DNA from 3 places in the Burkholderia mayonis genome. Region 1 is predicted to be linked to each of the others. Evidence: riboswitches for the same ligand, from Rfam matches in the RefSeq annotation. Region 1 holds a riboswitch; each other region holds the start of a gene.
The links. Region 1 has a riboswitch for cobalamin ahead of WS70_RS05305 (TonB-dependent receptor domain-containing protein). Riboswitches for the same ligand answer to the same signal wherever they lie in the genome.

Region 1 (3,266 bases):
AGCGCATCGAGCGGCGTCATCGGCACGCTGCCGAGCGTGAGCGACGCGACGAACGCCGCGCACGCGCCGAGCGCGAGCGCGACCCAGATCGCGGCTGCGCGCGCCGCGTGCATGCCGGCGCCGCGCGCGTCGGCCCTCATGCTGCCACTCGCGCGCGAAGGCACGAACGCCGCGACCGGCCGTCAGCGCTGCTGCCAGCCGAGCGTGACGTAGGCGCCGCGGCGCGGCGTGTTGTACGCATATGCAAGCTCGTAGTCCTTGTCGAACAGGTTGTCGATGCGCGCGCTCACGTACCACGACTTCGTGATGTCGTAGCGCGCTGACAGATTGACGATCCCGTATCCGCCGAGGCGGTTGCCGTAATCGTCGCGCGGTCCGCTCACGAACCATTCGCCGCCGACGCGCCAGCCGCCGAACGAGCGATTCGCCGAGACCGACGCGAAGCGCCGCGCGCGCCGGGTCAGATCCTCGCCGGCGGTTTCGTCGATCGGGTTCTGCAGCGTCGCCGCGACCCGCACGGCCGTCTTGCCGACATGCCCCTGCCAAGAACCCTCGACGCCCTGCACTTTCGCGCGGCCGACGTTCTGCGCGACATAGTAGGGCCCGCTCGCGGCGGGACGATAGTCGATCAGGTTCGTGTAGCGCGTCTGAAACGCAGTAACGCGCACGACGCCCACCGCATCCGACGCATACTGCACGGCCGCCTCGATCGAATGGCTGCGCTCGGGCCGGATCGACGGATTGCCTGCGTTCGGATAGTACAGATCGTTGAAGCTCGGCGCGCGAAACGCGCTCGAATAGCTCGCGGACACCTTCCAACGCTCGGTGACGTCGAGCCCGTAGCCGAGATAGTAGCTGTTCGCGCCGCCGAAATCGGAGTAGTGGTCGCGGCGCACGTTCGCCTGGAACTGGCTGTCGCCGATGCGTCCGGTGTAGCCGAGCCAGCCGGAATTCACGTGGCGCTCGGGTGCGGCGAACACGTTCGATTCGAACGACTGGTCGAGCCGCTCGTAGCCCGCCTGGATCTTGTGGCCGCGCGCAATCGTGAAATCGTTCTGCCACGAGTACTGGCGGTTGTCGGTGTCGAAGTGGTCGGTGTACGCGCCGTTCAGCGCCGACTGGCTGCGGTCCTTGCCGCTCGACACGTTCACGCGCGTCGTCCACCAGCCGGTGAGCTGGCCGTTCGCGAACGCGGACATCTGCTGGACCCGGCTGTACAGATCGTTCAGATCGGTCGGCGCGCCAAATGCGTCGTCGAAGCTGTTCTTGCCGTTCGCCTGGAAGTACGTGACGCCCGCATCCCACTTGTCGCTGAACGCGTGCCTGAGCGAAGCGGACGCGCTCTCGTTCAGATAGCCGTTCGCGTTCGGATTCGCTTGCGGCTTGAGCGCGGGATCGAGCGACGAGAATCCGTCGGTCTTGAAGCGCGCGAGCGACACGCTGAACGTCGTCTTTCCGTCCTGGTCGAGCCGGCCCGACACGCCTGCGCTCTGCGTCTGCGTGTGATAGCTGCCGTAGCTCGCCGAGAAATCGAAGCGCGGCGGATGATTGCCGCCGCGCTTCGTGAACACCTGCACGACGCCGCCGATGGCGCCGGACCCATACAGCGACGACACATTGCCGTTCACCACTTCGACGCGCTCGATCTGGTCGAGCGGAAGCTGACTGATCTGCGCCTGCCCGAGACTCGCCGAATCGACACGCACGCCGTCGATAAGCACGAGCGATTGCGTCGGCTGTGCGCCGCGCAGAAAGAGGCTTGCGCTTGCGCCCGGCCCGCCGTTGCGCACGATCTGTGCGCCGGGCGCGAGCGCGAGCAGGCCGGGCAGATCGGTCGCGCCGCTGTCGGCGATGTCCTGCGCATCGAAGAGCGTCGTTTGCGGGATCGCGTCGGCGAGCGTCTGCGGCCCGCGCTGCGCGGTGACGACGATCGGCGCGAGCTGCGCGGCCAAAGCAGATGCCGAAGAAGCAGAAGACGCGGAAGCTGCGGACGGCGCAGGCAAGACTGAAGAAGCGGGCGAAAACGATGACGATGACGAAACGGACGCGTCGCCTTGCGCAAGCGCGACGCACGGCAACCCGGACAGAGCGGCGAGCGCTGCGCGGGCGAGAGGGGTTCGCATGAAGGCATCCTGTTGAGCCACTGCGGCGCCCGCTTCCCCGCAGGCCCCGGCATCACGGAGACGGGCGCGCCCGTCTCCCCGCCTTGGCCGGTATCCGGGCTGACGACGTCACCGCCTCGCCTTCCCGCGCGCGAAGCGCAGTGGCACAGGGTCGGCGGCCGGCCGAAGAGGCCGGGCCGACGCATCGAGAGTGCGGCTTGCATCGGAACCGATGCGATCGCTTACCGTTGCGGGGGCAGCGCAGGTTGGCTCGGTCCTGGCGGACGTCGCGCCCTGCTTCCCGTTTAACCGCGCGCGAAGCGCGCGAGCACCGAGGCGGCGCCAGTTTAGGAGCGCGCGCGCGGCAGCGTCAAGGAAACGCGACGACGCAGCGCAAGAAACCTCGCCGCGCATGCCGATAAACAGATCGGCATCAACGAACGACGAAGACGATTTCGCGGCGAGAAGCGGGGGTGTTACGTCTAGAAACGTTACAGATATCGGAATGTCGTTTATTCCGCGCTAAAATGCTCGGTCTTTAGAGGACGCAGCAGATGCTCAACGAACTCGAAACCCTATCTCAAAACATCGGCCGCCTGATCGCGCTGAATCAACGCCATCAAGCGGAACGGCTCGCGCTCGAGGAGCAGGTCGCGCAATTGCGCACGGAGGCGGAAACGCTGCGCGCGGAACTCGAGCAACTACGCGACGAGCGCAACGCGCTCGCGGCGGAACGCGACACGCTGTCGGCGAAGATCGACGACGCGCAGGTGAAGCTCAACGCGATCCTCGAAAAATTGCCGCGCACGAAAAGCGTGCCGGATGCGGAAAACCAGCTCGACCTGCTCGCGCCGCAGGCGAGCGATGAAGGCGAAGGCACGACCGGCCACGGAGAACATGCATGAGCGCCAAGCAGATCGAAGTATCGATTCTCGGCCAGGCGTATCGTCTCGCCTGCTCGCCCGAAACCGAAGCGGCGCTCCTCGAAGCGGTCGCGCGCGTCGACGCGGAAATGTCGAAGATCCGAGCGAACAGCTCGGTGCGCGGCACCGATCGCATCGCCGTGATGGCGGCGCTGTCGCTCGCGTCGGAATTGCTGAGGCTGCAACAGAGCGTGCGTCACGGAGAAGCGTTCCCTGCGGAAGAAATCCGGCGTACAATGCG
Region 2 (3,266 bases), 770 kb from region 1:
TGCCGCCGCGGCGGCCGGCGATCGCGACGAACGGCACGCCGCGGCTGTCGGCCGCGAGGAGCGCCTTCGATTCGGCCGCGCCGACGAAGCCGACCGGAAAGCCGAGGATCAGCGCGGGGCGGGGCGCGCCCGCGTCGATCATGTCGAGCAGATGGAAGAGCGCGGTCGGCGCGTTGCCGATCGCGACGACGCTGCCCGCGAGGTGCGGACGCCACAGCTCGAGCGCCGCCGCCGAGCGCGTATTGCCGATCTCGCGCGCGAGCTGCGGCACGTCGGGCTCGCCGAGCGTGCAGAGCACGGGGTTCGCGGCGGGCAGCCGCGCGCGCGTGACGCCTTCGGCGACCATCCGTGCGTCACAGAGGATCGGCGCGCCGGCTTTCAGCGCCGCGCGGCCCGCCGCGCCCGCGCCCTCGGAAAACCGCAGGTCGCGAACGATGTCGACCATCCCGCACGCATGGATCACGCGCACAGCGAGTTTTTCGAGGTCGGGCGGCACGTTCGTCAGATCGGCTTCCGCACGGATCGTCGCGAACGATTCGCGGTAGATCGCGTCGCCGTCGCGAAGGTAGTCAAGCATCAATGTCATCCTGAATGGGCCGCGTGTCGCGCGAGAGCGCGGCGGCGGCCTGGTCGATCGTCAGTTGGCGCGCGACGGCGTGGCCGAAGCCCGTCGCGCCGTCGCGCCGATAGAGGTCGTAGCGGCCCGCCGCGGTCGCGACGAGCGTGTGCGCGGCCGCGTGCGGCAATGCGCACGAGCGCGCGCAGCCGCTCAAGTGCACGTCGATGGGCGCGGCAAGCTGCGCGGCGAGCGCGCGCGCGTCGGCTTTCGTGTCGGCGGGCGAACGTGCGCAGCCCGTCGAGCCCGCGCATGCGACGACGTGCGCGAGCGGCGCCGACGCATCGCACACGAAGCCGAGCGCAGCGACGCGCGCGAGGACATCGCGCGCGGCATCGCGCGCGACGCCCGGCAGCATCACGCCTTGCCAAGGCGTGATCCGCAGCGTGCCGTCGCCGTGCGTATCGGCGAGCGCGGCGAGCGCTTCGAGCGTCGCGGCGTCGAGCCGGCCGAGCGGCGGCTGCGCGCCGACGACGCAGCGCGCCGGGTCCCGCTCGGGCCGGATGCCGAAACGCAGCGCCGTATCGCCGCGCGCGCGCCGCCAGCCGGCGAGATCCGCGCCGCGCCGCAGTGCGAACGGCAGCCGTGCTTCGGCATGCGAAAGGAATGCATCGGGCGTGCATGTCGCGAGCAGATCGCGCATGCGCGTCGCGCCGGCCGGCGCGCGCTCGACGAAACTCGTCACGAGCGCGCGCACGCATTCGACCGCCTGCGCCGGCGCGACGGCCGCGAGCGCGCCGGCATGCGGCGCGGCCGGCTCGCCCTCGACGGGCGGGCAGCCGGCCAGGCCGATCGCGAGCCACGTGTCGCCTCGCGCGTCGCGCAGCGCGGACAGCCAGATGTCGTGCGGATGATCGAGCGCGGCGAGCCGCTCGCCGCCGTCGAGCAGCACGGAGAATTTCGGCGACAGCGCGGCGCAGCATGGCTCCGTCTGCAGCATGTCGAGGAGGCGGGCCGCGAGCGCGGCGCCGTCGACGAGCGCGTGCGGATCGCGGCCGGCCGTCGGGCTCAGCATCAGGTTGCGCACGTCGTCGCGCGCGGCGACGCATGCGTCGAGCGACGCCGCCGGCAAGCCTTCCGTCAGCGGTCCGAGCCCCGCATCGATCAGGGCGCGGCTGACGTGCGCCTCGCTGCCGGCCGTCACGCCGCGCAATTGCAGGTTCGCGCGATTGGTCGCTTCGATCACGCCCGAGCCGAACGCACGCGCGACGGCCGCGACCGCGCGCGCCTGCGCGGCGGCGAGCGCGCCGCCCGGCAGCTTGATCCGGCACAGGCCGCCGTCGCGCGCGGCGACGATGCGCACGAGCCCCGGGCACGCGCTCGCGGCGCGGGCGGCGTCGGATGAAAAAACGGCGGCGGAAGGATTCAACGGCGCTCCGGATCAGGCGTCGCGCGACGGCCCGAGCCGGCCGTTCCGCGCGAATGCGCGCGAGCGGCGAGCTACGGCATCGGTACACCCCGCCCGATGTTGGCTGGCACGAACGAAACGTCCCGGCAGGTCTCCTGGCTGGCAGGTCGTCATCCGCAGCGGGCCTTCCCGGCGGCCGCGAGTGGGCGGCGTGGCCAGTGGCGTGGATCGGATGCGGACTCGCTACTCACAGTTGCGGGGGCAGCCGCAGCGGCGCGGCGCGCCCTGCGTTCCCTCTTGGGCCCCGTGGGGCGCCGGTCGACGGACGCTGTATTATGCCTTTTTTCGCCACGCCAGAGCGCAGGATGCGCGGCGCGCAGGCGACGCTTTCAGGATCGACGGGAACACGATGGAGTACGACGGATGACCGCGTGGTTGACGGTGGTGGGCATCGGCGACGACGGATACGCGGGCCTCGGCAAGCGCGCGCGGCGCGCGCTCGCCGAGGCGGCGGTGGTGATGGGCGGCGAGCGTCACCTCGCGATGCTGCCGGCGCGGCACGGGGCCGAGCGCGCACCGTGGCCGAAGCCGTTCGATCTCGCGCCGCTTCTCGCGCGCCGTCCCGCGCGCGCGTGCGTGCTCGCGAGCGGCGACCCGATGCTGTTCGGCATCGGCGCGACGCTCGCACGCACGCTCGCGCCGCACGAATGGCGCGTGCTGCCCGCGCCGTCGTCGCTGTCGCTCGCGGCCGCGCGCATCGGCTGGGCGCTGCAGGACGTCGACGCGGTGTCGCTCGTCGGCCGGCCGCTCGCGTCGCTCCACCGGCATCTGTATCCGGGCCGGCGTCTGCTCGTGCTGAGCGCCGACGGCGCGACGCCTGCCGCGATCGCGGGCGCGCTGGTCGCACGCGGCTTCGGGCCGAGCGCGCTCAGCGTGTTCGAGCATCTCGGCGGCCGGCTCGAGCGGCGCATCGACGCGCGCGCGCACGCGTGGGGCGACGCGCGCACGGCGGCGCTCAATCTCGTCGCGATCGAATGCCGCGCGTGCGTCGATGCGCCGCGTCTCGCGCTCACGCCCGGCTTGCCCGACGACGCGTACCGCCACGACGGGCAGTTGACGAAACGCGATCTGCGCGCGCTCGCGCTCGCGCGGCTCGCGCCCGCGCCGGGCGAATTGCTGTGGGACGTCGGCGCGGGCTCCGGGTCGATCGGCATCGAATGGATGCGCGCGCATCCGAGCTGCAAGACGATCGCGATCGAAGCGCATCCGGACCGGCAGCGCTTCATCGAGCACAACCGCGAC
Region 3 (3,266 bases), 750 kb from region 1:
GCGCCGCATGCAGTTCCGGATAGCCGCCCGGCAGGTACAGCGCGTCGCAGCCGTCGGGCAGCGGCGCGTCGGCGAGCGGCGAGAAGAACGCGAGCTCGGCGCCGAGCGCTTCCAGTTGATCGAGATTCGCCGGATAGATGAACGAGAACGCCGCGTCGCGCGCGATCGCGATCCGCTTGCCGGCGAGGCGCGGCGCAGCCGCCGATGCGACCGATGCGACCGATGCGCGACTGCGGTCGCTGGCGGGAGCCGCGGAGGCAATCGTTTCGTGGTCGCCATCGACGGCGTTCGTCGCTGCGGTCACGTCGTCGTCTTCGACTACGCTCGTCGTTGTGATCACGCCGTCGTCCTCGGCAATGCTTGCCGCCGCCGGCGTGTCATGGCGGCCGCCCGTGGGGCCCGGTGTCGCAACCATCCCGTGGCCGTCGGCGTCAACGAGCGCGAACTCGACGACGGGCGGCAGCTCGGCGAGCGCGGTGCGCGCGATCGCGTCAGCCGCGCGGTCGACGCGCGCATCGAGATCGGCGACGTCGTCCGGCTGATGGAGTCCGAGATGCCGCTCCGGCAGCGCGATCCGCGCGTCGCGCGGCAGATGGCCGAGCCAGCGGATCGATTCGGGCAGCGCGCCGCGCAGCAACTGCGCGTGACGATCGGAGCCGACGCGGTTCGCGAGCACGCCGTGAAACGGCACGCCGGGCCGAAAATGCGCGAGCCCGAACGCGAGCGCGGCGAAGGTCTGCGCCATCGACTGCGCGGAGATCACCGCGGCGACCGGCACGCGAAACGCCTGCGCGAGATCGGCGCTCGACGGCGTGCCGTCGAAGAGCCCCATCACGCCTTCGATCAGGATCACGTCCGCTTCGGCCGCGGCGCGCGCGAGGAGCGCGCGGCAGCCGCGTTCGCCGACCATCCCGAGATCGAGCGAATAGACGCTCGCGCCGCTCGCGCGCGCGAGCAGCATCGGGTCCAGGAAATCCGGGCCGGTCTTGAACACGCGCACGCGCCGGCCGAGCCGCCGGTGATGGCGCGCGAGCGCCGCCGTCACCGACGTCTTGCCCTGGCCGGACGCGGCGGCGCTCACGAAGAGCGCGGGGCAGGCGGGCATCGCGTCAGAACTCCACGCCGCGCTGCGCCTTCACCCCTTGCTCCTTGTACGGATGCTTGACGATCCGCATCTCGGTGACGAGGTCGGCCGCGTCGACGAGCGCGTCGGGCGCGTGCCGGCCCGTCACGACGACGTGCAGCATCGGCGCGCGCGCGGCGATCGTCGCGAGCACCTCGTCGAGCGGCAGATATTCGTATTTGAGCACCGTGTTCAGCTCGTCGAGGATCACCATCCGGTAGTCGCCGCTCTCGATCATCCGGCGCGCCTCGTCCCAGCCCTTGCGGGCGGTCGCGACGTCGGCGTCGCGGTTCTGCGTGTTCCACGTGTAGCCGTCGCCCATCGTGACGAAGTCGCATTGCGCGTTCGCGCCGAGGAAATCGCGCTCGGACGTGTGCAGCGCGCCCTTGATGAACTGCACGACGCCGACCCGCATCCCGTGGCCGAGCATCCGCACGGCCATCCCGAACGCGGCCGTGCTCTTGCCCTTGCCGTTGCCGGTGTTGACGATCAGCAAGCCTTTCTCGACGGTCGCGGCCGCCTGTTTCTTCTCGTGGCCCGCGCGGCGGCGCTCGGCCATGCGTTGATGCGATTCGGAATCGGTTTTCATCGACTGGCGTCCTGTGAGTCGTGTGGTTCGTGGATCGGAAGACGGGGCGCGGCGCGCGTCACAGCGGACCGGCGAGCGCCGCCGTCACGCCGTCGAGCGCGAGCTTGCGCACGACGAGCGCGCCGTTCGGCGCGGCGAGGAGCGCGCACGGCTCGCAGACGCCGTCGACGCCGAACCGCCCGCGCGCGGCGGCCGAAGGCGGCGTGCCGGCCGCAAACGGCGTTGCGCGCGCTGCGCGCGCGATCTGCGCGGCGATCTCGTCGCGCGAGAACGCGGCGAGCGGCCAGCCGTGGCGCGCGCAGCATTCGACGAGGCCCGGCTCGTGCGCTTTCGCGTCGAGCGTCGCGACGACGCCGACGTCGGCGAGCGACGCATGCGGCAGATGCGCGAGCGCGGCGCGGATCGCGGCCTCGATCGCATCGGCGGGCCGTCCCGCGCGGCAGCCGATGCCGAGCGCGACGCGCATCATCGGGCGGCCGCGCGAGAGGGGCGGGCGCGCGGGTTCCGGCGGCGTGAGTCGGATGGAATCATGTGGTCTCGGCAGTCGACGTCCGGCTTGCCAGCCGGTGCGCCATGCGTTGCGCGCCCGGTTCCGTCCCTCGCGGGACCGGGCGTTCGGCGAGCGCGGCTCGCCCCCTGCGTCGGCCGGTATCCGGGCTGACCGCTTGCCATCCCGCCGCCTTCCCGTCCGTGGCGAGGACAGTGGCGCAATGGCGGAATGCGCGAACGCGGCGTGCGCGTCGCAGGCGGCGTACCGTTGCGAGGACAGCACAGGCTGCGCGGGCTGGCCGCTTCCTGTTTCCCGTTTGACTGAGCGCGCGATCGCGCGCTCGGGCACCGAACGCGCGCATACGATAGCACAGCGCCGACCGCGCGAGGGCGGCATGCGGAGGGCGCGCCGCGCCCGCGCCGCCTTTTGTCCGCCTTGACGCGCTGCGCCCGCGCGCCTACACTCGCTCGCGTTTTGGTGCTCGCGTGCGGGTTCTGTCGCACGCAGTTAAACGGGAAGCAGGGAGCGTCGCCGCGTCGCGGTCCGCCAACCTGCGCTGCCCCCGCAACGGTAAGCGAATGCATCGCGCGAGCGATGCGGCGCCGGCTTCTCCGCATGCCCGCCGGCATGCGCGGCCAACCACTGGACGCATTGTGTCCGGGAAGGTGAAGCGGCGTTTTCGTCAGCCCGGATACCGGCCGAGACGCAGGGTCTGTTCGCCGATCGAGCGCATGCGCCGCGCGACAGCGAGCGGTCCCGGGGTTCAGCGCCGCGGGGATGCGGCGTGTCGTCCACGGCTTCATCGCGTCGCTTGCCGCCGCTGTGTGGCTCGTCCCCGTCCGATGCCGCGTGCTTCGGCCCGCGTCGCGCGCATGTCGCGAGCGCGCGCCGGCGCGCCGCACGCATGGGCGAACGACGGGCCGGGCGGGCAGCATGCGCATCGCGCGCGATGTCGCGCGTGTTGGCATTCTTCTTGTTTGTCGACCGTTCGCAAAGGGAGCGCCATGCTCAAATCGTTTCTCCGCCTCTTCAACGACAGTCCCGCCGAGCTGCGCGGGAAGATC

Region 2: it holds a riboswitch for cobalamin, as region 1 does, so the genes downstream of both, cobG (precorrin-3B synthase) here and WS70_RS05305 (TonB-dependent receptor domain-containing protein) in region 1, are expected to answer to the same signal.
Region 3: it holds a riboswitch for cobalamin, as region 1 does, so the genes downstream of both, WS70_RS08970 (cobalamin biosynthesis protein) here and WS70_RS05305 (TonB-dependent receptor domain-containing protein) in region 1, are expected to answer to the same signal.

Annotation. Positions count from the first base shown of each region.
Region 1 covers NZ_CP013386.1:1,057,270-1,060,535, reverse strand. Annotated here, with positions in the region: gene WS70_RS05310 (FecCD family ABC transporter permease) at 1-113, opposite strand, end outside; gene WS70_RS05305 (TonB-dependent receptor domain-containing protein) at 183-2,123, opposite strand; cobalamin riboswitch at 2,192-2,453, opposite strand; gene WS70_RS05300 (hypothetical protein) at 2,657-3,007, shown strand; gene WS70_RS05295 (cell division protein ZapA) at 3,004-3,266, shown strand, end outside.
Region 2 covers NZ_CP013386.1:1,828,753-1,832,018, forward strand. Annotated here, with positions in the region: gene WS70_RS09035 (precorrin-8X methylmutase) at 1-577, opposite strand, end outside; gene cobG (precorrin-3B synthase) at 570-1,985, opposite strand; cobalamin riboswitch at 2,093-2,300, opposite strand; gene WS70_RS09045 (bifunctional cobalt-precorrin-7 (C(5))-methyltransferase/cobalt-precorrin-6B (C(15))-methyltransferase) at 2,388-3,266, shown strand, end outside.
Region 3 covers NZ_CP013386.1:1,810,638-1,813,903, forward strand. Annotated here, with positions in the region: gene WS70_RS08960 (cobyrinate a,c-diamide synthase) at 1-1,105, opposite strand, end outside; gene cobO (cob(I)yrinic acid a,c-diamide adenosyltransferase) at 1,110-1,712, opposite strand; gene WS70_RS08970 (cobalamin biosynthesis protein) at 1,771-2,181, opposite strand; cobalamin riboswitch at 2,339-2,570, opposite strand; cobalamin riboswitch at 2,661-2,919, shown strand; gene WS70_RS08975 (HoxN/HupN/NixA family nickel/cobalt transporter) at 3,207-3,266, shown strand, end outside.